Regions from separate parts of the Leptolyngbya sp. CALU 1928 genome, predicted to be linked through region 2. Evidence: predicted binding sites of a transcription regulator. Region 2 holds the regulator's gene; each other region holds the start of a gene.
The links. Region 2 encodes HrcA, which represses chaperone genes, less so after heat shock. Its sites were predicted from a motif close to ANTTAGCACTCNNNANTNNNGAGTGCTAANT; they were not measured.
Positions count from the first base shown of each region.

Region 1: the regulator HrcA is predicted to act here: its motif matches at 2,368-2,398, upstream of groES (co-chaperone GroES).
Region 3: the regulator HrcA is predicted to act here: its motif matches at 4,109-4,139, upstream of groL (chaperonin GroEL).

Region 1 covers NZ_JBXBCE010000001.1:35,031-42,890, forward strand. Annotated here, with positions in the region: gene AC1S5B_RS00165 (LptF/LptG family permease) at 1-675, shown strand, start outside; gene AC1S5B_RS00170 (transposase) at 866-1,612, opposite strand; gene AC1S5B_RS00175 (helix-turn-helix domain-containing protein) at 1,642-2,199, opposite strand; gene groES (co-chaperone GroES) at 2,587-2,898, shown strand; gene groL (chaperonin GroEL) at 3,040-4,677, shown strand; gene AC1S5B_RS00190 (IS1 family transposase) at 4,858-5,088, opposite strand; partial or broken gene AC1S5B_RS00195 (IS1 family transposase) at 4,980-5,631, opposite strand; gene AC1S5B_RS00200 (hypothetical protein) at 5,933-6,202, opposite strand; gene AC1S5B_RS00205 (fasciclin domain-containing protein) at 6,648-7,229, shown strand.
Region 2 covers NZ_JBXBCE010000001.1:300,501-308,360, forward strand. Annotated here, with positions in the region: gene galE (UDP-glucose 4-epimerase GalE) at 1-468, opposite strand, end outside; gene AC1S5B_RS01345 (hypothetical protein) at 579-1,082, opposite strand; gene AC1S5B_RS01350 (helix-turn-helix domain-containing protein) at 1,129-1,686, shown strand; gene AC1S5B_RS01355 (transposase) at 1,716-2,462, shown strand; partial or broken gene AC1S5B_RS01360 (IS630 family transposase) at 2,467-3,622, opposite strand; gene hrcA (heat-inducible transcriptional repressor HrcA) at 3,979-5,049, opposite strand; gene AC1S5B_RS01370 (rhodanese-like domain-containing protein) at 5,251-5,592, opposite strand; gene AC1S5B_RS01375 (hypothetical protein) at 5,974-6,588, shown strand; gene AC1S5B_RS01380 (GspE/PulE family protein) at 6,706-7,860, opposite strand, start outside.
Region 3 covers NZ_JBXBCE010000001.1:23,797-31,656, forward strand. Annotated here, with positions in the region: gene AC1S5B_RS00110 (TVP38/TMEM64 family protein) at 1-354, shown strand, start outside; gene AC1S5B_RS00115 (hypothetical protein) at 399-644, opposite strand; gene AC1S5B_RS00120 (permease) at 862-1,893, shown strand; gene AC1S5B_RS00125 (TIGR03943 family putative permease subunit) at 2,048-2,815, shown strand; gene AC1S5B_RS00130 (aminotransferase class V-fold PLP-dependent enzyme) at 2,827-4,020, opposite strand; gene groL (chaperonin GroEL) at 4,167-5,855, shown strand; gene AC1S5B_RS00140 (type IV pilus twitching motility protein PilT) at 6,006-7,199, opposite strand; gene AC1S5B_RS00145 (DUF58 domain-containing protein) at 7,470-7,860, shown strand, end outside.

The DNA of each region.
Region 1 (7,860 bases), 270 kb from region 2:
ATTCTTTATCGTGAGTCTAAAACAATTCGACTTCCTAGCGGTGAAAAAGACGAACTGCTTTCGCGCCTGTTTTATGCCAGAGAATTTGATGGACAGCAAATGAAGGGGTTGACCATTTTGGATTTTTCCCAAACGGGCTTAAACCAGATCGTGGCATCCGACTCCGCTATGTGGAATGCCGAGGAGAAAACCTGGGATTTCTTCAACGGCACAATTTACGTCGTTGCGCCCAATGGCTCCTATCGCAACATTGTCCGGTTCGATCGCCAACAGATTCAGCTTCCCCGCACTCCGCTGGATATTGCGAACACTGCTCGCGATTCCGAAGAAATGACTATTTCCGAGATCCGTCAGTATGTCGAATTGATTGGGCAAACGGGCAACCAAAAAGAAATCCGCAAAATGCGTCTCCGGGCAGAGCAAAAATCTTCTATGCCTTTTGCCTGTCTAGCGTTTGGATTAGTCGCTGCAACGTTGGGTATTCGCCCTCAGCGTTCTGGTCGTGCTGCTGGCTTTGGTCTAACGCTGATTATTGTGGTTTCTTACTATGCGCTGATGGTTGCAGGGCAAATTCTCTATCAGGCTGGCATTGTGAATGCCTTTATTGGCGGCTGGCTACCCACCCTCGTGGCATTGACCACAGGGGTGATTTTGGTCGTTAAACTCAACCGATAATCTTTAAGAAATTTGATTTGCAGAATCGCAGAGCGTTATGACCACCACCTCAAGCTATAGGCTCTTGATCAAGGGTTGTAGCTTGCCTTATAGCTGATTAGAAACGCGTTAGAGATCGCAACGATCAACTCAGCAGGGGTTACCCATGCTGCCGTATCGTTCACTTTGTCCGCGATCGCCCACTAGTGGGTCATTTGGCATGAGTATTGCCATATTTAGAGGGACGATTTCTAGAAATTGGGGAAGCCGTACAAGCACCTGAACCACCCAACTGATGCTGCCGTCGGATTCGTGCTCTCTGTCGTCGCGCAGACCGTTTGCCACTCCACTCAAAGGGAGTTGGATGCTGATTCCAAGCTTGAGCAACTGCTTCAAACCAATCCATAATTTGCTGAGGGGTTTGGGGATGTTGCCCAGATAAGGCTCGTCGTTTCAAAATCCGTTGGATGGATTCTGCCATATTGAGCCAACTTCCGCCCAAAGGAGTGTAAAGGGGTAAGATGCCATGAGCGCATAGCCAGAGGACAAACTCAGGTGTTTTATGTCCTGCCAGATTGTCGCAAATTAACAGCATTCTTAAGGGCGGCAGTGGTTGGGGCAATGTAAATTTGATGCTCAGATTTTCGCGCCATCGTTGCCATAATAAACGCGTATCCGTTGCACTCGTTGCAGCAATCGGGGCAGGTAGAGATTGGACAATCTCTGCTAATTCTTGTTTCAACCAAGGATGTAATACCTGATTGGTACAGCTTTGTACCCCTTTGACTCGGACTTTCCCGTCCCTGGGATGAAAGAGTGTTAACAGCTTGGCAGTCCCATCTTTGACATACTCATGCGAATAAGTTGCTGGATGTTCCTGGGGTTGCCAACTCTCGCCTGGGTAAGGAACCGTGGTAAACGGACCTGCTTCATCTTCACACCAAACGGCTAATCCCATTGCCTCTGCGACGGTATAGGCTTGCTCAATTAATGCTTTTTTGCTTCACCATCCGGGTCTACCACTGTCACCACTCCCGATTTTCGTTTTCGCACCACTTTCCCGGTTTCACACCAACTCCGGTTCTTCTGCCAACTCCATCCTGACTCTTTCAACACCTTGTGTAAGGTGTAGGTACTCACCCGCGATAACTCTGGTTCCTGCTCTCGAATGCTCCGCTGTAGAGTACTCAAGCTCCAGGTTGCCGTTCCATCGGTTAGTCGTTCCGGTTTGCGTTGCACTGCCTGAAGGATTTTGGAGCGTTGTTCACTCCCATACACAACTTCAGGGCCTCCTCCATGTCGGAAGTTCAGTGCTGTAATCCCTTCTTGGTTGAACCGTGCCACTAATTGGGCAACTGCATCTCCAGAGCGTCGTCCGACTCTTCGAGCTGCATCCGTGTAATCGCAACCCTCTGCTACCGCCAGTAATAGTTTGGCGCGGGTAACTCGACTGGCGCTTTCACTTTGCGACCGACTCACTTTTTCTAAATATTGCTGCTCTTCTGGAGTGAGACTCCGAAGGGGATGTTTTTGATGACGAGTCATAGCCTCACCTCACGCTAGAATGTCATCATTTTCGAGCCTTTAGAGAATGGCAGCAACCGTAGCAAATGACCCACTAGGAAGTTTTGACTCACAGGCTTTAATTTTGGTGTGCGATATACGGAAACCCGTACAGTTCCAAAGATTGCATTCATCCTAGCAGTTTCGCTAAATTAGCACTCAAGAGGTGAGAGTGCTAATTTTTGGCTTAAACCCGTTAGACTATTAATAGAGATAACGGTCGGTAGTCAGTCAACACTCTTTTGGCTAAGCCTTTTGTTACTTGTGGCTTGTCTTGGCTAGAGCCTCTTTAGGAATAAAGCATTTCATTCAGCCAAGCCACATCTGAAAAATTTCCTTTGATCATCCCGCTAGTTTGGAGCATTGCATATGGCATCTGTATCGTTGAGCGTCTCTACTGTTAAACCTTTAGGCGATCGCGTGTTTGTGAAGGTCAGCCCTTCTGAAGAAAAAACCGCTGGTGGCATTTTGTTGCCAGATACCGCAAAAGAAAAGCCCCAAGTCGGCGAAATTGCGGCTGTGGGTCCTGGCAAGCGTAGCGACGACGGCGTTCGCCAAGAACCCGAAGTGAAAATCGGAGACAAAGTTCTTTACTCAAAATATGCTGGCACCGACATCAAGCTAGGTAGTGAAGAGTACGTTTTGCTGTCTGAGAAGGACATCTTGGCGATCGTGGATTAAGGAATAGTTTTGAGTTCTCAGTTTTGAGTTTTGAATTCAGAAGGTCGTTCAAAAACTCAAACTTGAAAATTCAACACTAAAGACTTTCCGTTCTATCTCCGCTTACAACATTTCTACTATTCACAAAGGCAACAAAGACTTATGGCTAAGCGCATTATTTACAACGAAAATGCTCGTCGTGCCTTAGAGCGCGGCATGGATATTTTGGCTGAAGCAGTGGCAGTAACGTTAGGACCCAAAGGTCGCAACGTCGTGCTAGAGAAGAAGTTTGGCGCTCCCCAAATTGTCAATGATGGCGTGACCATTGCCAAAGAAATTGAGTTGGAAGACAACGTTGAGAACACGGGCGTGGCGTTGATTCGTCAAGCGGCTTCCAAAACCAATGACGCAGCCGGCGACGGCACCACAACTGCAACCGTTTTGGCTCATGCGATGGTCAAAGAAGGTCTGCGGAACGTGGCAGCAGGCGCAAACGCAATTTCCCTCAAACGTGGGATCGATAAGGCAACGGGTTTCTTGGTAGACAAGATCGCTGAACACGCTCGTCCCGTGGAAGATTCTAAGTCGATCGCCCAAGTAGGTGCCATCTCCGCTGGAAACGACGAAGAAGTCGGTGCCATGATTGCCAACGCCATGGATAAAGTGGGCAAGGAAGGCGTGATTTCCTTGGAAGAAGGCAAATCCATGACGACCGAATTGGAAGTCACCGAAGGAATGCGCTTTGACAAAGGCTACATTTCTCCTTACTTCGCTACCGACATGGAACGGATGGAAGCAGTGATGGAAGAGCCTTTCATCCTGTTGACCGACAAGAAGATTGCTTTGGTACAAGACTTGGTGCCCGTGCTTGAGCAAGTGGCGCGTTCTGGTCGTCCCTTGGTGATCATTGCAGAAGACATTGAGAAAGAAGCGCTGGCAACTTTGGTCGTCAACCGTTTGCGCGGTGTGCTAAATGTGGCTGCTGTGAAAGCGCCTGGTTTTGGCGATCGCCGTAAATCAATGTTGGAAGACATCGCCGTGCTAACGGGTGGTCAAGTAATCACCGAAGATGCAGGCTTGAAGCTAGATGCTGTCAAACTGGATAGCCTAGGCAAAGCTCGCCGCATCACCATCACCAAAGACAACACCACCATTGTGGCTGAAGGCAATGATGGCGCAGTTAAAGCGCGTGTTGAGCAAATCCGTCGTCAAATGGAAGAAACCGATTCTTCCTACGACAAAGAAAAGCTACAAGAGCGCTTGGCTAAATTAGCCGGTGGCGTTGCGGTGATCAAAGTCGGTGCCGCCACTGAAACCGAAATGAAAGATCGCAAACTGCGGTTGGAAGATGCTATCAACGCAACCAAAGCGGCTGTGGAAGAAGGCATCGTTCCCGGTGGCGGTACAACCCTAGCACACTTGGGTCCTGAGTTGGAAACTTGGGCAAACGACACTCTCGTTGGTGAAGAACTGACGGGTGCGCTGATTGTCTCCCGTGCATTGGCAGCGCCTCTGAAGCGGATTGCTGAAAACGCAGGTCAAAACGGTGCGGTGATTGCCGAACGGGTGAAAGAGAAATCTTTCAACGTGGGCTTTAACGCAGCAACCAATGAGTTTGTGGACATGCTGGAAGCGGGCATCGTTGACCCTGCGAAAGTAACCCGTTCTGCTTTGCAAAACGCAGCTTCGATCGCTGGCATGGTCTTGACCACCGAATGTATCGTGGTTGACAAGCCTGAGCCTAAAGATGGCGCTCCCGCTGGCGGCGGCGGCATGGGCGGCGGCGACTTCGATTACTAAAAGGGATGAGGAGTTAGGAGTTTAATACTGCTTTCCCCTGAAACCAAATAGCTAAAAAGCGATCGCTCCTTTGCCAGAAGCGATCGCTTTTTCTATTGATTATCTTGCTTACCAGGGAACTCTACACTTGTGGAATCACTTGGTAGAAAAACTAATGGGTAATGTTCTAGACCTGTGGATCTAAACATTCAAGCCAAACTCATAGCGGTTGATGAATAAACCAATGACGACATCATGCAACCAAGTTGACTTTGAAAAGCAGATGGTTTTGCGAGCTAACCGCTTAATTCGAGTTCGTAACGTTAAATGCTTGCGCTCAATTGTTTGAGTATTCCGTTTGCCAACGGTATGAAACGTCGGATCAAGATGGCGTAATGCCTCCGGCAGGCTACGCCAACATAAGCGCCCCAGCCATCCGTGTAGAACTGCATGATGCCAAACGGTTCTAACATCGCTTTGAGTTCAAGAAAGGCACTATCTTGATGAGTGGACAACACATATGCCAACACTTCACCTGTTTCATGGTCAATGGCGTGCCACAACCACCGTTGCTGTTTTTTTGACCCCACATAGCTCCACATTTCGTCGGCTTCAGCCTCCAAATCTTGCCACTGGCACAGTTTAACGACCGTTTGAGTCGGTTCAAGTTGTTCCAACCGCGCCTGATTGACTGATTTGAGATGTCGATCTTTTTTTTAAGGTTTCAATCACTGTGGTCGGACTAATCTTCAACACTCGTGCGGTATCTCGGATGCCACTTCCGTTGACTGCCATATCCACAATCTGCTGTTTGACTTCAGGCAAATAGCCTCGGTAAGCATAGTCTCGAATAAAGGTGCTGCGAGCGCATTCCGAATTGCGACACTTGTAGCGTTGTTTGCTCTCCTCAGACCGACCGTGCTTAACCACGTTATTGCTTCCACAATCAGGACAAAGAACAGGTTCCAAAACCATACTGTGAGTTCAGGGGTAAATATCTGCCTGTATTCTCGCATTCCCACAGGTCTAGAACATTACCCTCAAAAACCACCTGCTTTAATTGAGAACAATAAAATTGTTGGTTTTATTACTAAAAATCCAAGATTTAGAGGGCGCATTGATCCCGACATACTCAAAGTTACCATTTGTAATCAGTAGAAGAGAGCATATTAATGAAAATCTTGAGCATGGACTTTGCTACTGCTATTTGTAATGGATGAGGTGTTTGATTCCATTTTTATTAGAAGCGATCGCCCCTTTTGTGAGAGCGATCGCTTCACTTTACAGCCATCAGGTTAGGTTCTAAGTCTAAATAGGTGTTGAACAGGTCTGCTAAAACAGCTTCACTATCAATGTCGCCATTGCTGCAAAACCGTTCAACTTCAACCGTTGCGTCTTCAAAAAACTCGATTTCCCACCGTTCACCTGGAATCGCCACATTGACCATTACTGTCTCATCGCGTTGATGCGTTAGAGAGTAGACAATTTGCGCTTTCTCCAACTTCGTTAAAAACTCAACCAGCTTGCTGAATCCATTAGCCTTCATCGATCAAATCTCCTATCGCTCAGTAACTTACGAACTACTTTTAATCCTGTTTGATTGGCATCCGCACCTACCTCTACCTCCTCCCAAACCATCCCAATTAACTCTTCCCAACTCGGCGTGCCCTCTGGCAAAGGTGCTTGCTTAATACTTGCTCGTTTAAGTTTTAAAATGTCAGCAACTCTTAGTCCTGCAAATTTGTGTCCTATTTCTAACCTCCTTGGCGCGATCGCCTGATCTATTTCATGATAATTCGAGGCAAGTTTTGATTTTTAGAATAAGCCCTAACTATTCCAAATTAAAAACTACAAATTAATTTAGAAAAATTAAAATATATCAAATAAACTTAAGATATTGGGAACTTTCTTTACATAGTTCCCGTCTACACATTAGTCAAAGTGTTTAGGCACAAATTTCAAACTGACTACAGGTCTTAAAGGAAAAACTGATGAACGTTTTAAGCTTAAAAACTTTGGTAATTGCCGGCGGCGTTACTTTAGCTGCTACCGCCTTCTCCAACGCGATCGCTCCATCAGCCAGCTTGGCAGGAATGCAAATGCAAAAAGGCGAGATGATGCCTATGGCTGCCCCTGCTAAAACTAACATGGCTAAAACCAGCACCATTGTTGACGTAGCAAGTGGCAATAAGTCTTTTTCCACGTTGGTTACAGCAGTGAAAGCAGCCGGGTTAGTAGAAACTCTGTCTGGCAAAGGTCCTTTCACGGTACTCGCGCCGACTAACGAAGCCTTCAACGCAATACCCAAGGCGACTTTAGAAAATCTTCTGAAGCCTGAAAACAAAGCTACGCTACAAAAAGTATTGACCTATCATGTGATTCCGGGCAAGGTCAAGGCAAAAGATGTCAAACCTGGCTCAGTCAAAACTGTGGAAGGTAGCCCCGTAACCGTGACCGTTCAAGGTGGCAAGGTGATGGTTAACAATGCAAATGTGATCACAACTGACATCAAAGCTAGCAACGGTGTGATTCACGTAATCGACAAGGTGCTTTTGCCTCCCGATATACAGTAGCACTCTTTTTGTAAAGGGTAGAGGAAATCAGGATTCGCTATCATGGTGTAAGCATTCATTTTGCATCTGTGCATCTTAGCCCTCCACCAAGAAGCTTTATTTCCTCTGCCCCAATTGTGGTTCAGACGGCATCGTGGAAAAATGCCGCAACTCGACGGGGTAAACAAACTTACAAATGCCGTGAGGCGTTGCTGATTTAAGAGATGAATTTCGTAGGGACGTTTTGCGAAGCGCCCCTACAGTAAGGGGCAACATTTTCAAATCATCCCCAGATTCAGCAACACCTGCCGTGATTGTGGTCGTCAGGTTGTCAAAAATCCTCAATGACACCCGAAAGATCACGATACCCACGCGCTGATCGTTTGCTGCTCGAACGAATTCCCTTCAAATGATGTTTATAAATGAGTGTTAAGTAGTTTCTTGTTTCCACCGTCTGCGATTAGTCCCTAGTCGGTGCAGCGTCACCTGAATCATGGCAATGTCCAACCATCTCTTGATTATTCTCGCTCACCCGTTCATGGTCTCGCGTTAGTCCTCGGCAATTTTAGAGCCATGCCCAATTCCGTTCGACAACCCATCGCTTGCGTGAATCAAGTAGAGAGAGCCAGTTCAAAGTTGACGATCGCCGCAA
Region 2 (7,860 bases):
TACTTGCTCAACCATCAGTTTGCTAACCCCATAAGGGCTAATTGGATCTTGGGGATGATCTTCTGGGATGGGAACAGTTTTAGGAACACCGTAGGTTGCACAAGTGGATGAAAAGACAAACTTATCAATGGAAGCCGCCATCATCGCTTCCAGCAGTGTGAGGGTGCCCACAAAGTTGTTGCGATAGTATTTTGCTGGATCGGTAACCGATTCGCCGACATAGGTAAAGGCAGCAAAATGTATCACAGCAGCAATATCGCGAGTAGCAAAGAGGTTATCCAATAGCGGGCGATCGCAGGTATCCCCCACCACCATCTCCACCTTCAACACATCCTTTGCAATATCTTGATGCCCATAGGCAAGATTATCTAGCACCACCACCCCATAGCCTGCCTGCTGTAATGCCAGCACCGCGTGGGAGCCAATGTAACCTGCTCCGCCCGTTACTAAGATCGTTGGTTGCGCCATGATTCTGTTGCTTCCTACTTTTATCCATACCAGACTAGCTTTTCAAGTACAGAATGCCCAAGTTCAAAATAAGCTGTTTGCCTGACACATCTCGGTAAATTCCAAGCACATCAAGTTTTACAGGTTAATGACCGGACACGAGAAAACCAAATTTCGTCGTAGAAATCTCGCTCTGCCCGTTTCGAGGCAAACACAGGTTGCGGATCTTTCGGCAGTAGTGGAACTGGAGTGAGCAGATTCCGTCCTTTATGAACCACCCCTTTCAACCACCTGAGACCAATTTTGAGATAGCTAATGCCACGCCGCCAGTGCGGGTCAACCTGCTGACGCAAGCCCGCGATTTGCACCGACATTCCCTGCGCGGTGGCATAGAGCAGAGTTAATGCAGCCACCAGATAGAGTCGTTCCAAGGCGGCTTCACGCCGTAAGCGAGAATCTTCTAACTCAAATGCCCCTGACTTGCTATCCAAAAACAATTCTCCGACTCGAAACCGCAGCGCGTATTGCCATAAGGTTCGCAACAAGGGCATCTCATCGGTGGCGACTGCCCAGGATTCTTTAGCTCCTTTAACGCTCGCCAGCACTAGTGGGTCATTTGCTACGGTTGCTGCCATTCTCTAAAGGCTCGAAAATGATGACATTCTAGCGTGAGGTGAGGCTATGACTCGTCATCAAAAACATCCCCTTCGGAGTCTCACTCCAGAAGAGCAGCAATATTTAGAAAAAGTGAGTCGGTCGCAAAGTGAAAGCGCCAGTCGAGTTACCCGCGCCAAACTATTACTGGCGGTAGCAGAGGGTTGCGATTACACGGATGCAGCTCGAAGAGTCGGACGACGCTCTGGAGATGCAGTTGCCCAATTAGTGGCACGGTTCAACCAAGAAGGGATTACAGCACTGAACTTCCGACATGGAGGAGGCCCTGAAGTTGTGTATGGGAGTGAACAACGCTCCAAAATCCTTCAGGCAGTGCAACGCAAACCGGAACGACTAACCGATGGAACGGCAACCTGGAGCTTGAGTACTCTACAGCGGAGCATTCGAGAGCAGGAACCAGAGTTATCGCGGGTGAGTACCTACACCTTACACAAGGTGTTGAAAGAGTCAGGATGGAGTTGGCAGAAGAACCGGAGTTGGTGTGAAACCGGGAAAGTGGTGCGAAAACGAAAATCGGGAGTGGTGACAGTGGTAGACCCGGATGGTGAAGCAAAAAAGCATTAATTGAGCAAGCCTATACCGTCGCAGAGGCAATGGGATTAGCCGTTTGGTGTGAAGATGAAGCAGGTCCGTTTACCACGGTTCCTTACCCAGGCGAGAGTTGGCAACCCCAGGAACATCCAGCAACTTATTCGCATGAGTATGTCAAAGATGGGACTGCCAAGCTGTTAACACTCTTTCATCCCAGGGACGGGAAAGTCCGAGTCAAAGGGGTACAAAGCTGTACCAATCAGGTATTACATCCTTGGTTGAAACAAGAATTAGCAGAGATTGTCCAATCTCTACCTGCCCCGATTGCTGCAACGAGTGCAACGGATACGCGTTTATTATGGCAACGATGGCGCGAAAATCTGAGCATCAAATTTACATTGCCCCAACCACTGCCGCCCTTAAGAATGCTGTTAATTTGCGACAATCTGGCAGGACATAAAACACCTGAGTTTGTCCTCTGGCTATGCGCTCATGGCATCTTACCCCTTTACACTCCTTTGGGCGGAAGTTGGCTCAATATGGCAGAATCCATCCAACGGATTTTGAAACGACGAGCCTTATCTGGGCAACATCCCCAAACCCCTCAGCAAATTATGGATTGGTTTGAAGCAGTTGCTCAAGCTTGGAATCAGCATCCAACTCCCTTTGAGTGGAGTGGCAAACGGTCTGCGCGACGACAGAGAGCACGAATCCGACGGCAGCATCAGTTGGGTGGTTCAGGTGCTTGTACGGCTTCCCCAATTTCTAGAAATCGTCCCTCTAAATATGGCAATACTCATGCCAAATGACCCACTAGTGGTTTACCAAGCTAACGTTGCTGGGTTCAACGACAGAATACAATCGCCCTAATTTAACTCGCGCATCGGTCGTTTTGAAGCGCCAATTGACCGTTGCTTTTTGCCGATTCCGTTGCTGTTGCCAAGTGCTAATTTCGTCGCTCAATTCCTGCTGAGTTGGAATACGACGGTTTAGACATTGGCGTGAGAGCACCGAGAATTCAATTTCGACTTGATTGAGCCAACTGGCGTGCTTAGGGGTGTAGTGAAATTCTAGTCTCTTGAGAATGCGATTAGCTTCCTTTGGGGCAAGCGTCTCATACAGAGCAGACGGATGATGAATGTTGAGATTGTCCACGACTAAGCGGATGTAGTCTACATCAGGACGATGAATGTCTACGAAACCCTTCATTTGTTGAGCAAAGTCAGTCTTGGTGCGGCTATTGGTGACTTCCATCTGTCGCCATCGAGCTAGCGGTTCAAATAAGCCAAACAGATTAACCACGCCATTGCGTTTGTACTCATAGTCATAGCGCTGGGGCTGTTTCGGTCGAGCGGGAATGTGCGTTCTCATTTCCTCAATGAGCACACAGGGACGTTCATCCAAACAAATGACAGGGCGTTTGGGGTCCTAGGCTTCTCCATAAAAGTCGAGTAAATCTTCCATTCGCCAGACATGGACGGCATCGACTTTGGGAATGCACTATTGCTCCTTCAGCCACGGTTGGATGTCGTTTTTTTCAGCGTTTGCCGCACGGTCTCATCCGATATTGACTCGATATTGACTCCACCATTCCCACTTCGACTAAACGGTCTGCCAATCGCTGCATCGTCCACTCTGCTCGCCCAGTTGGTGCATCCGAACAGGCGGTGGCAATTAAAAACGCTTCAGCGCTGGCATCAAGTTTGCGGGCTTTGGCTGGCTGGGGTCGGTCTTTGAGCGCTGTTTCCAGGCTACCTGCAAATACATATTTCTCGCGGGTACGTTCGACCGTTGAGACATTGACTCGTAGATTTTCGGCGATGGCTTGGTCAGTTTGTCCTTTATGCACTTGCAGCAAAATCCGCGCACGGCTCTGCCTCCGAGCCGAATGCTTTCCAGCTCTCAACAGGGCTTCTAACTCATTGACTTCTTTATCGCTTAGGTTCACGGTATATTTCTTCTGGCTCATACACTCTCTGTTTTTTAAGTCAGAGTACCAGCCGCCATTGAACTAGGCAAAACTCCTTTGGTAGACTGCTAGTAAGGCGAATGGGATTAACACTTGTAGCTTTGCCTTCTGGCTTACGGTTTGAGCATACCGCAGACTTTTTGCTAATATTCTTCACTCTCGCTGATCTCGATCTTCAACGATCGCGCCATAAACAATCGGCTTCACGACTCTACGCCCTATTCTATGCTTCTTAAAATAGAGTTGGTATGACAAAGTTGATCGATCTAGTACGCGCAACGGTGAGAAGTGCAGTCAAAAGTTTTGAGTTTTGAATTTGTCCTTCGCCACCTAGCCCCTACCCACTGTTCCCGCTCTTAACTAATTGCCTCTGAAATATAGTCGGCAGTGGCTTCTACTAAGGCGATCGCGTTTTCATACGCCATCCGCGTGGGTCCTAACATGCCAACGCTGCCCACAGGGGTTTTGCCTTTGCAGTAGGTGGATGAAATTAGGGTGCAAGCGCGAATCGGCTCTAGAGAATTTTCCGAGCCAATCCGAATGGAGACGCGCTTGCCGAAAGGAGAGGGTTCAAAAATCAGGGGAATGAGTTGATCTTGCTCATCTTCAAGCAAATGCACAATAGTTTGAACCTGATGCACTTCGGAAAATTCGGGTTGGCGCATCACTTCTGATATCCCACTCATCATCAGTTGGGTTGGCGCAGGAGACTGAGAGCGGCGCGTCAGTTCGGTTAAGATGTTTTTGAGAAAATCGCCATACCGTTGAAATTCGCGATCGAGTTCAGTCCAATCCATTTGGGTAAGTTCTGCGATCGCCTTACCGCGCAAATGGCTATTCAGAAAATTGGACAAAATCTGCAATTCACGTTCCAGCAGTTCTGCTTCGGCAGGTGTGTTGTCTTCTCCCGTTGCCAGATCTAACAGAGCCGACTGGGTTTCGTATGAATCGGTGACAAAGATGAGCATCACCCGATTGGAATCAACCAGCACCAGTTGAATGTGATGTAGCCGCGCCGTGTAGGTTTGAGGCATGGTAATCAGGGCAATATAGCCGCTGACAGTTGCCAAAATGTGAGCGGCTCCCCGCAGCATCGCTTCCAAGCTGCCATCTTCGCGGGTGCGGCGATCGCTTAACAACTGCTCGATCTGAAGTGCGAAGTCACTGGATGGGGTCAGCAGCTTGTCTACATAAATTCGATAGCCCGAATCGGAAGGCACTCTGCCCGCAGAAATATGAGGCTGATAAAGCAGTCCGACTTTTTCCAATACGCCCATTGAGTTACGAATTGTGGCAGAACTAACGCTCAGGTTATATTCCTTCAGCAATGCTTCGGAGCCAACGGGTTCTGCGGTGGCAATGTAGTGACGAACGGTTGCCCAAAGCACCTGCTGCTGACGATTTGTAAGTTTGATGGGTGACGACATGAGGGTAAGGCGCGAATTCTAAAGGGATGGCATTCAGGGCGATCGCACGGCTCATCGCTATGTATAGAAAATCATTATGAGTGAAATGCTGAATGAAAGGCGTTCTCAGCGAACTATTGAGTAGATGGCTTCTAAATCCACTATAAGGTGGAAAGTTATTGACATGCCACTTTTGGCAAACCATACTGCCAAACCTCAACCTTAATATCGAGGAATGGCAGCATCAACGACGCAGGAGTAAGCATCAATGCCGCCTGTCACATTTTTTACATTCGTAAAACCCTGATTCATCAGCCACTGGCACATCTGAGCAGAGCGCATCCCGTGATGGCACAACACCAAAGTTTCTTTATTCGCATCCAAGCGGCTATGAATGTCGGTTGACCACTCACCATGCTGACTTAGGGGCAAGTTGACAAAGCCCTCTAACTGAGCCAATTCCAATTCATGAGGTTCCCGCACATCGACAAACTGGAGATCGCCCCCTTCCTGTAACAGAGTCGCCAATTGATCAACCGTAATTTCTGGCAGCGATGTAAACATAACAGTAATGCCCTAAAAAGGTAGGATAGCGTACCGTAAGAGGCTTTCACACTGCGATCGCCCCTAACACTTTAGGGTTCGCTTTTTGCCCTCCGGAAATCCCCGTCACTCCAGCGATTTCATACCTTCATCATGGAGTTTGCGCTTTAAGACTTTTACTGTTTCGCCACGTTGCAGATCCCACAATTGAGTTGCTTGCTTGAGAAAGGCGATCGCGCTGCGGAAAAAGGGAGCGATCGCAGTGGTATTGACAAAATTTCTGGAAATAGGGTGCTAAGACAGTGTAATTGTTGATTGGGGGAGCTTGAAAGCTGTGGGCACATTGCCAGCAAAACTAAAGTCTCACCCCACTTCTGCCCATTCACAAACGGAAAACGAGCGATGAAACTGACTAATGCCCTCTTGATTTCACTCTGTGTGTCGGGTGTCTCTCTACTTTATTTAGGCAATGTGTCTGCAAAAGCTTCTGATTTAGCATCAGTTACGCCCGCTAGGACGATCGCCTTGAAACCGATCGCTCAAGCTAAGCCAAGTTTGGCAGTGTTAGCCCTCGACTCCCAGGGCTTACGAGTGGTGAATAAGTCTACGGGAGCCACTCGGTCGATCGAGTTTGGCACCAAGGAAGCCGATGTGGTTTCAATCCTGACGAACTTACGGGGAACCCCCCGCAATCGCGGCGTGAATCAAGAGTGCGGAGCGGGTCCACTTGGCTTTGCCAGTTGGGCAGATGGATTGTCCCTCCAGTTTAATAAAGGTCTCTTTGCTGGATGGAGCATCAATAGTCGCAGCAAAGGAGCCAATAAACTGACGACTATCTCTGGAATTGGCACTGGCTCAACTCGAACTCAACTCAATAAGGCTTACACCGTCAAAGTAAGCCAAAGTTCTCTAGGAACCGAATTTTCTGCGGGTGGTCTGGGAGGGTTGCTGAGTGGGAACAAACCAACCGATCGCGTGACCAGCCTATGGAGCGGCACCACCTGCTTTTTCCGGTGATGTAGCGTTTCAAATGCCTTTTTGCCCGGTTGCAAATCCCATAGTTGAATGGGTTGTTCCACACAAGCGATCCTTCACAGACGGGCACTATGACCATGATTTCGCAAGCAACAGATATCAGGATAAGTTGACAGAGCGGCGACTCATGGCGCTGTGGGGCAAAACGCGCAGCACTTCTTGAAGGGTGGTGATGCCGCTGGTGACTTTGGCGATCGCTGCCATCCGAAACGACTCAAACCCCGACTCTGCAAGGTAGCGATACATCTGAGTCATGGTGCCTTCATAGATAATCTGCCGCAGCGTATCATCCACATCCAGCAATTCGATAATTGCCTCCCGCCCGGAATAGCCAGAGTGAAAACAGCGAGCGCAGCCCTTACCCATCCGCCACTCCTCTGGTTTTGCCTTGTCTGGATGAAGCCCTAGCAGTTTCAAATCAGACTGCGTAGGCGTATAGGGAGTTGCACAATGAGGGCACACTTTGCGGACGAGTCGCTGTGCCACAATTCCCAGCAGCGCATCACTAATCAAACCGGGATCGGGACCAATATCTTTGAGCCGAGGAATGGCACTGGCAGCATCATTGGTGTGGAGTGTGGTTAGAACTAAGTGCCCAGTCAACGCGGCTCGGAAGGCAGTTTCGGCAGTTTCGTGATCTCGGATTTCTCCTAGCATAATGATATCGGGGTCTTGTCGCAAAATGGCGCGGAGTCCGGCGGCAAAGGTCATTCCTGCCAGTTCATGCACTTGGGTTTGGGTGATGCGGGGCAGAATATATTCCACTGGGTCTTCCACGGTCACCACATTCACATATTCGGTCGCCACGGTTTGCAGGCTGGTGTAGAGGGTGCTAGTTTTGCCGGAGCCAGTGGGTCCAGTAAAAATAATCATGCCTTGAGGTTGCTTCAGCCAGCCTTTGTAAAGAGCGAGGGTGCGATCGCTAAAACCCAACTCATCCATGCCAGTAAACGGATTTTCGCGCGGCAGCAAGCGAATCACCGCTTTTTCACCGCCGACGCAGGGTAAGGTGCTAACTCGCATATCCAGACCCAAGTCGGACTCAGAGCCGCTAGTATATTTATCGCCAATCCGGGCATCTTGAGGACGGCGGCTTTCGGCAATATCCATATCCGCCATGACTTTCAATGCGACGATCGCTCGTCGGCTAATCTCCGGCGGCAACAGGGTAATATCTCGCAAAATGCCGTCGATCCGATAGCGAATTCGCAAGCCGTCGGTGGTGGGTTCTAAGTGAATATCACTGGCACGGTT
Region 3 (7,860 bases), 280 kb from region 2:
CTCTTGCATAGTTGGGTTACTCGCCAATTTGGACATTTAACTCTGTTACAGCGGCTCAATCAAGCGATCGCCGACCATCCTTTTACCTTAGTGTTGGCAAGCCGATTTACTCCCCTGTCGCCCTTTAGCCTGCTTAACTTTTTGTTTGGCTTAACCCCCATTGACCTGAAGACCTACACGTGGGGCACTTTTTTGGGACTCATTCCCCTCACCTTTGCCTATGCTTGGCTGGGTGTGACTGGACACACTGCCCTGAGCGGTGGCGATCGCGTTCCTGTGATATTTGCGCTCAGCTTGCTAACGGGACTGTCTCTGTTGCCTATGCTGACAAAAAAAGGGGCAGTCAGGAGCTAAGAAGGCAGGGGTTAACCATAGAAACTAACTATCAAGCTTAGGTTTTAAAGCTTAATCTTGCTGTCTTCTTCGTCTAATGGGCGCAACGGTTTGAGGAAAAGCCAGCTAACGAAGAAGAAAGAGGCGGTAAATAGTTGAGTGATGTCTAGAGCGGAAAGGTAGCCATCAGAAAAACACGCAATTGTGCGATCGGTGATGCCAAATAGCCAGGAGGAAACACCAAAAAACCAGATGCCCTGCTTAAGGTTCATCGAAAAAGGATCAAGCTTATTCGATAACTTTGGATTCATAGAGTTAGCCTCTGGTTAAGGTTGTCATACAGGAAAAACAGTTTTGTTAAGCACTTACGCTCCTTTGTGTCTATATATTAAAAAATATTTTTAATTCTTGCCATATGTCGCAAGTAATAGTACAGAAAGACACGAAAAGGCGATCGCTAGAGTCTGCTCCTAATCCAAACCAATTACAGTAGAATGTCGAAGCTATCTTGACTGTTCCTGTACGCGCATGAATTCTGTCCAGCTAAACAGTGGATTTACGCTACTCCTCAGCTTGTTGGTGGAGGCGTTCCCCTTTTTGCTGCTAGGGGTGTTGTTCTCCGGGCTGCTGCAATTTTTTGTAGATGAACGCAAGCTCGTGCAATGGATGCCCCGTGGCGCATTCTTGGGCGCTTTGTTTGGAAGCTGCGTTGGTTTTCTATTTCCGGTTTGTGAGTGTGGTAACGTGCCTGTGGCAAGGCGACTGCTGATGCAAGGAGCGCCTTCTTCGGTGGCGATTGGCTTTTTGCTGGCGGCTCCCACTATCAACCCCATTGTCTTTTGGGCAACTTGGACGGCGTTTCGCGATCAGCCAGAAATCGCCTTTTTACGAATTGGGTGTTCCTTAGTGATTGCGACTCTAATTGGTTGGGTGTTTAGCTTTCAGCGAGATTTACGTCCACTTCTACAGCCTGCGGTTGCGTTGGCAATGCCGATCAAAAGTCGTGAACCGAGAGGGGCAAAAAGTAAGTCAGCCCAGTCAACTCCACCCTTGCTACAGTCAGGAACCTATTTTTTAGGGCAGTCTAGTCAACCGATCGATTTGGCTGAGTTTGAGCAGATGGCGGCAGCGGCGATCGCAGATAAGCCCTTTGCTTACAAGCTGAATCTGATGCTCGATGCGATGCTGCAAGAGGTTCGCGAATTGGGTGGGGTGTTGATTTTGGGAAGCGCGATCGCGGCGGCAGTTCAAGTATTCATTCCAAGAGAAGCAGTGCTGGCTTTGGGTCAAGGTCCAATTAGCTCCATTGTGGCGATGATGCTGTTAGCGGCGATCGTGTCTATCTGCTCCACCGTCGATGCATTTTTTGCCTTGTCTTTTTCCGCTACTTTCACCACTGGCTCCCTACTTGCCTTCCTAGTTTTTGGTCCAATGATTGACCTGAAAGGCATCGGCTTAATGCTATCTATCTTCAAGCCTAGAGCCGTTTTCTATCTGTTTGCGCTGGCTGGTTCACTCACCTTCTTATTCGCGTTGTTCATTAATTTGTATGTGAGTTAAAACGAATGACGAATGCAGAATGGCGAGTGGCGAATGCAAGATAGGAAATAGCAGATGTTGAATGTCACCTAATCTTTAGTTTTTCTACACGGTATCCTTTGTCCTTTTCATTCCATCTTTCGCAATTCGTCCCTCGTCCTTCGTAATTCCTCTTATGGCTTTTCGGTCTCGTTTTCGTTCTTTTACTCCTTGGCTCGAAGTGCTGGCGATCGCAGCATGGGGATTGCTACTCACAAAATATTGGCTGACGGGTAAGCTTTATCTGCTAATTCACCCCAACTACATGGGATTGACGGTGGCAACGGCGATCGCTTTTTTCTCTTTGGCAGGCTGGCGCGCGATCGCACTGCTCAAACAGCGATCTCGTCGCGCCCCTTTAACGGCTGCCGAGCAGCACATGACTTTGTTGCCTAAGGGATGGAGTACAACATTGATCTTGGGAGTAGCACTGTTGGGATTGTTGATTCAGCCACGGGCATTTGCCAGCCAAACGGCAATTCAGCGAGGCGCGATCGATGCTCCAGTCACCCTGACGCGAGTGAAACCCCAAGCGTTTCGTGCTTCTTCAAACACTCAGGACAAATCTATTATTGATTGGATTAGAACACTGACGGTGTATCCTGAACCCGATGCCTACACAGGACAAAAAGCAAAAGTTCAAGGATTTGTGATTCATCCACCCAACCTACCCAATCAATATCTGCTAATTTCTCGCTTTATCATTACCTGCTGTGCTGCGGATGTATACCCCGTTGGTTTGCCTGTGAAGTTGCCCAAAACACGGGATGCTTATAAGCCGGATAGCTGGCTCGAAATTGAAGGAGAAATGACCACAGAAACCTTGGCGGGCAAACGGCAGCTTGCCTTGGTGGCTAAATCGGTTAAGCCGATCAGCGAACCCAAAAATCCTTATGACTTTTGAGCAACATCACTCTACTCGATTTCAAATTGTTGGATGGCTTCAACTAAGCGATCAATCTCTGATTCCAAAGTGAAGTAATGGACACAAACACGCACGCAGTTAGGAGTAAGAATGTTCCGCAACACAATGGCGCGGGATTCCAGAAATCGAACAAGCTGGGTATGAGATTTACCTGGTAGTTGAAAAGGGACTAATCCGGCTTGTGGAGGACTATTTTGCAGGCAAACCACGCCGGGTGTTTCGGTTAGTTTTTGCCAGAGCAATTGGCTTAAAGTCCGAATGCGTTGATAGCGATCGCGGGCAGTGCCAAACTGATGATGCATAGCGATCGCTTCCCGTAATCCTGCATACAGTGGGTATGCCGAGGTTGCCACTTCATATCGCCGCCCATCGGGTTTCCAGCCAGCAGGCATTCCAGCGGCATCATTGGTAATACTGCGCCACCCAATAAACGTGGGATGCAGAGTGTTCATCGCTTCGGGGCTGATATATAACCCGCCCAACCCTTCCGGTCCACACCACCACTTGTGTCCCGTAAACGCATAAAAATCCACTTGGGTATCGGGCAAGTTTAAGGGCAACACGCCGACCGATTGCGCTGCGTCTACCAATACACGCACCGGGCGATCGATAGAGTAGCTGTGGCAAGCGGCAACAATTTCCGCTAAGGGCAGCACTTGCCCGGTATTCCAAAGAATGTGGCTTAGCACCACAAGCCGCGTGCTGGGTCGTAAATGACTGGCAATCACAGCAACGGGATCACCGTGGTTCAAAGTCCCCTGCAATGGGCAAGTCGTCACCTCAACCCCAAAGCGACGGGCAATTTCTTGAGCGGCAGCAATAATGCCGGGATGTTCACAATCGGATAACAGCAGATGATCCCCTAATCGCCAATCGATGCCCCACAGGGCGATATTGCATCCCGCAGACACATTTTCGGTGAGGGTGATGGTTGCTGGAGTCGCCCCTAGTTCTTGGGCGATCGCCCGTCGGGTTGACTCTCCTTCATGGGTAACCCAAGCATTGGCACTATTGGAAAAAGGTCCCACTGTTTGAATTTTTTGATAAGACCGAACAATGGACTCCAGCGCAATTTGCGGCATTGCCCCCTGCCCACCGTAATTAAAATAGGATTTACTATGTAGGGCTGGAAGTCCTTGTCTTAGGGCTTCTATCGACACTGAAGAATTGGAAATGCCCGTCATAAGGTGCTGCTAGGGAAGAGCTACTGCTTATTTATGGTACAGGCAGGCAGGGAAGGAAAATGGAAGAGTCGGGAGAAATCCTAAGATTTTTTAGCACTCTCCAGCTTAGAGTGCTAAATTCAACTTAAAGAACTGTGAAGGTGACTATGGTAAAAATCATTGTTTTTAATGAAGAATCTCGGCAAGCGCTAGAGCGTGGAGTGAATGCTCTGGCAGATGCAGTGCGCGTCACCTTGGGACCCAAAGGGCGTAATGTGCTGCTAGAGAAAAAATATGGCGCACCTCAGATTGTGAATGATGGCATCACAATCGCCAAAGAAATCGAATTAGAAGACCCACTCGAAAATACGGGCGCGCGGTTGCTTCAAGAAGTGGCTTCTAAAACAAAAGATTTGGCAGGCGATGGCACCACGACGGCTACTGTACTTGCCCAAGCAATGATCCATGAAGGCTTGAAAAACGTTGCCGCTGGCACTAATCCAGTAGCGCTGCGACGTGGGATTGAAAAGGCTGTTGCCAAACTGTTGGAAGAAATTAAAGCGATCGCCAAGCCTGTTGAAGGCAAAGAAATCGCCCAAGTTGCCACCGTATCTTCGGGGAATGACGAAGAAGTGGGCGCGATGATTGCCGCTGCCATGGAAAAAGTCGGCAGAGATGGCGTAATCACGGTCGAAGAATCGAAATCTCTGGCGACCGAGATGGAAATTGTGGAAGGCATGCAGATCGATCGCGGCTACCTTTCTCCCTATTTCGTCACCGATTCAGAACGCATGATCGCTGAATATGAGAACATGCTGATTCTGCTGGTGGATAAAAAAATTAGCTCTGTCCAAGAATTGGTGCCCGTCTTAGAAAAAGTGGCGCGCGCGGGTCAGCCTTTACTGGTGATTGCTGAAGATATCGAGGGTGAAGCATTGGCTACCTTAGTAGTCAACCGACTGCGTGGCGTGCTGTCGATCGCGGCGATTAAAGCCCCTGGATTTGGCGATCGGCGTAAAGCCATGCTGCAAGATATTGCCGTACTCACTGGCGGTCAGTTAATTTCCGAAGAAATTGGCTTAAACCTCGACACCGCCACCCTGGAAATGTTGGGTACAGCCCGTAAAATCACAATTACCAAAGACACCACCACTATCGTGTCGGATGTGGCAAACTCCTCTGATATTGATAAGCGTGTGGCTCAACTGCGTCAAGAACTGGAGCGGACTGACTCCGACTACGACAAAGAAAAGACCCAAGAGCGGATTGCCAAGCTGTCCGGTGGCGTAGCCGTGATTAAAGTCGGTGCTGCAACCGAAACCGAACTCAAGGATCGCAAACTCCGAATTGAAGATGCCCTCAGCGCCACCAAAGCAGCCGTAGAAGAAGGAATTGTTCCGGGTGGTGGCGTGACCTTGATTCACCTGGCTTCTAAAATCAATGATATTAAGAGCAGCCTGACCCCAGAAGAGCAAATCGGTGCAGATATTGTCAGCAAAGCGTTAGAAGCGCCTTTACGTCAAATTGCCGATAACTCTGGAGTGGAAGGCTCGGTGATTGTGGAGAAGGTTCGTGAGATGACCTTTCCCATGGGTTACAACGCCCTGACCAATACCTTTGAAGATATGATCGCAGCGGGAATTGTTGATCCGGCAAAAGTGGTGCGATCGGCGTTACAAGATGCAGGATCGATCGCGGGTATGGTGATCACGACTGAAGCCCTGATTGTCGAAAAACCAGAGAAGAAATCCGCAGGCGGCGGCGCTCCCGATGGCGGCATGGGTGGCATGGGCGGTATGGGTGGCATGGGCGGCATGGGCGGCATGGGTGGCATGGGCGGCATGGGCATGATGTAATATCTGCACCGTCCTTAATTTGCATCGTTCATATCAAAAAACCCCAGCCATGGCTGGGGTTTTTTATTGTGGTTGGAGGGTTGACCGTAGTCGAAACCCGGCGTACTAGCACTTTAATTTCATGTAAGTGTCTGAACTAGGCTTATGGACTTACTGAGCGTAGTTAAAATCTCGATTAGAAGATCGTGACGGATCAAATCCTTCATTTCGGACGCGGCGACGCAAATCACCCGGATCAGGAGAGGCTTTCACCGCTTCATCAGGACTAATTTTGCCCAACAAAACCAAGTCGCACAATACTTGGTTCATAATCTGCATCCCATCATTTGCGCCCGTTTCCATTAACTGGAACGCTTCAGATTCATTACCCTTCACCAGGAAGTCTTGCATGGCAGCAGTATTCACCAAAATCTCGTGGGCAGCCGTTCGCCGTCCATCCGTGGTGGGAATCAACATTTGGGCAATGATCGAAACCAGTGATTCGGTGATTTGAATCCGCATCGTGGTTTGCTCATCGGGATTATAGATATTTAACAGCCGATTCAGGGTATTAATCGCGCTGCGAGTATGCAGCGTTCCTAGGACTAAGTGACCTGTTTGAGCCGCTTTCAGGGCAGTATCCACCGTAACGCGATCGCGCATTTCCCCAATCAAAATCACATCCGGGTCTTCCCGCAGCACCGCTCGCAAGCCATGTTGAAATTCCAGCGTGTGTAACCCTACTTCTCGTTGGCTGATCAAACACTTTTGAGACGCATGAACATACTCAATCGGGTCTTCGATCGTGACGATGTGGCGGCTCGTCGTTTCATTCATATAGCGCAGCATGGCAGCCAGCGTCGTCGATTTGCCTGAACCCGTCGGTCCTGTCACCAAAATTAACCCTTGAGGTTTGGTCGATAGATACTTGAGAACTTCTGGCAAGCCTAACCCATCAATTGAAGGCACATCTAAAGAGATTAACCGTAAGACGATCCCGCCTCCGGTTAGCGAATCAAAGCAGTTTATCCGGCAGCGCACCAATCCTGGATAGAAAATTGCCGTATCTAACTCTTTGGTTTGGGCAAAAAGTTCGCGCTGATGGGGATTCAATATTTCAGATAAATACTGCTCAAATAGTTGGGGCGTGACCTTTACCTGATCCCGCAGCAGCACCATCTGCCCCTGAATCCGAAATCGCGGTGGTTCTCCCACCCGAATATGAATATCTGATGCCTGACGGGCATGGGCATCGCGCACCATCTGCTCAATCGAATGGGTCGCTTTAATAGTGGCAGAAGCAGGCGGTGGAGGCGGTACGGGAGATGAACTCTCGTTCGATCGAGGGGTCATGGAACTGGTCATGGGGATCTCCCTGATATGTCACTCGTCGGGCAAGGGGCTGAAGCTGAAGCCACAATTTTAGTGCAGGCGAACCTGTGGTAAACCAGCCAAAATAGTTTGAAACACTCAAAATATTCGCAAAACTACGAATATTCTAAATTTTGATAGTCTCCATTGTATCGATTATCTCAATAGTGGCTCGACTGTTGAGGGTATATCGGTAGAAAAATCTTTAAGCCTAGGCAATGGGCTGCTCGGCAATGCTCCGAAGTCGCTGATATGGTGTAGGTTGTGAGAGATAGTATCACTATCTGGTCAGCTATGCGATCGCCCAAGAAAATTTTAGAATGGCTAGAAACCCATTGGGTCACGCCTGCCTATGGCGGTGGGCTGTTGGCTGGGCTATCTATCTTTTTCTTTGTGGCGGCAACCAACACCCTATCCGGTTGGCTCTATGTCATGAGCGGTGTGGGGTTGGCACTGTTGGCGATCGCTGCCATTTTGCCCGAACGCACTCTAAGGCAAGTGAATGTGCATCGAGCGCCGATCCATCCGGTCAGCGCGGGAGATCAGATCACCGTGGAATTGATTGTAGAAAACCAGAGCCGCCAACTCAAGACGCTGTTGCAAGTAGAAGATCTGCTGCCTGCTGCGCTGGGTAAGCCCATCATTCAATCGATCG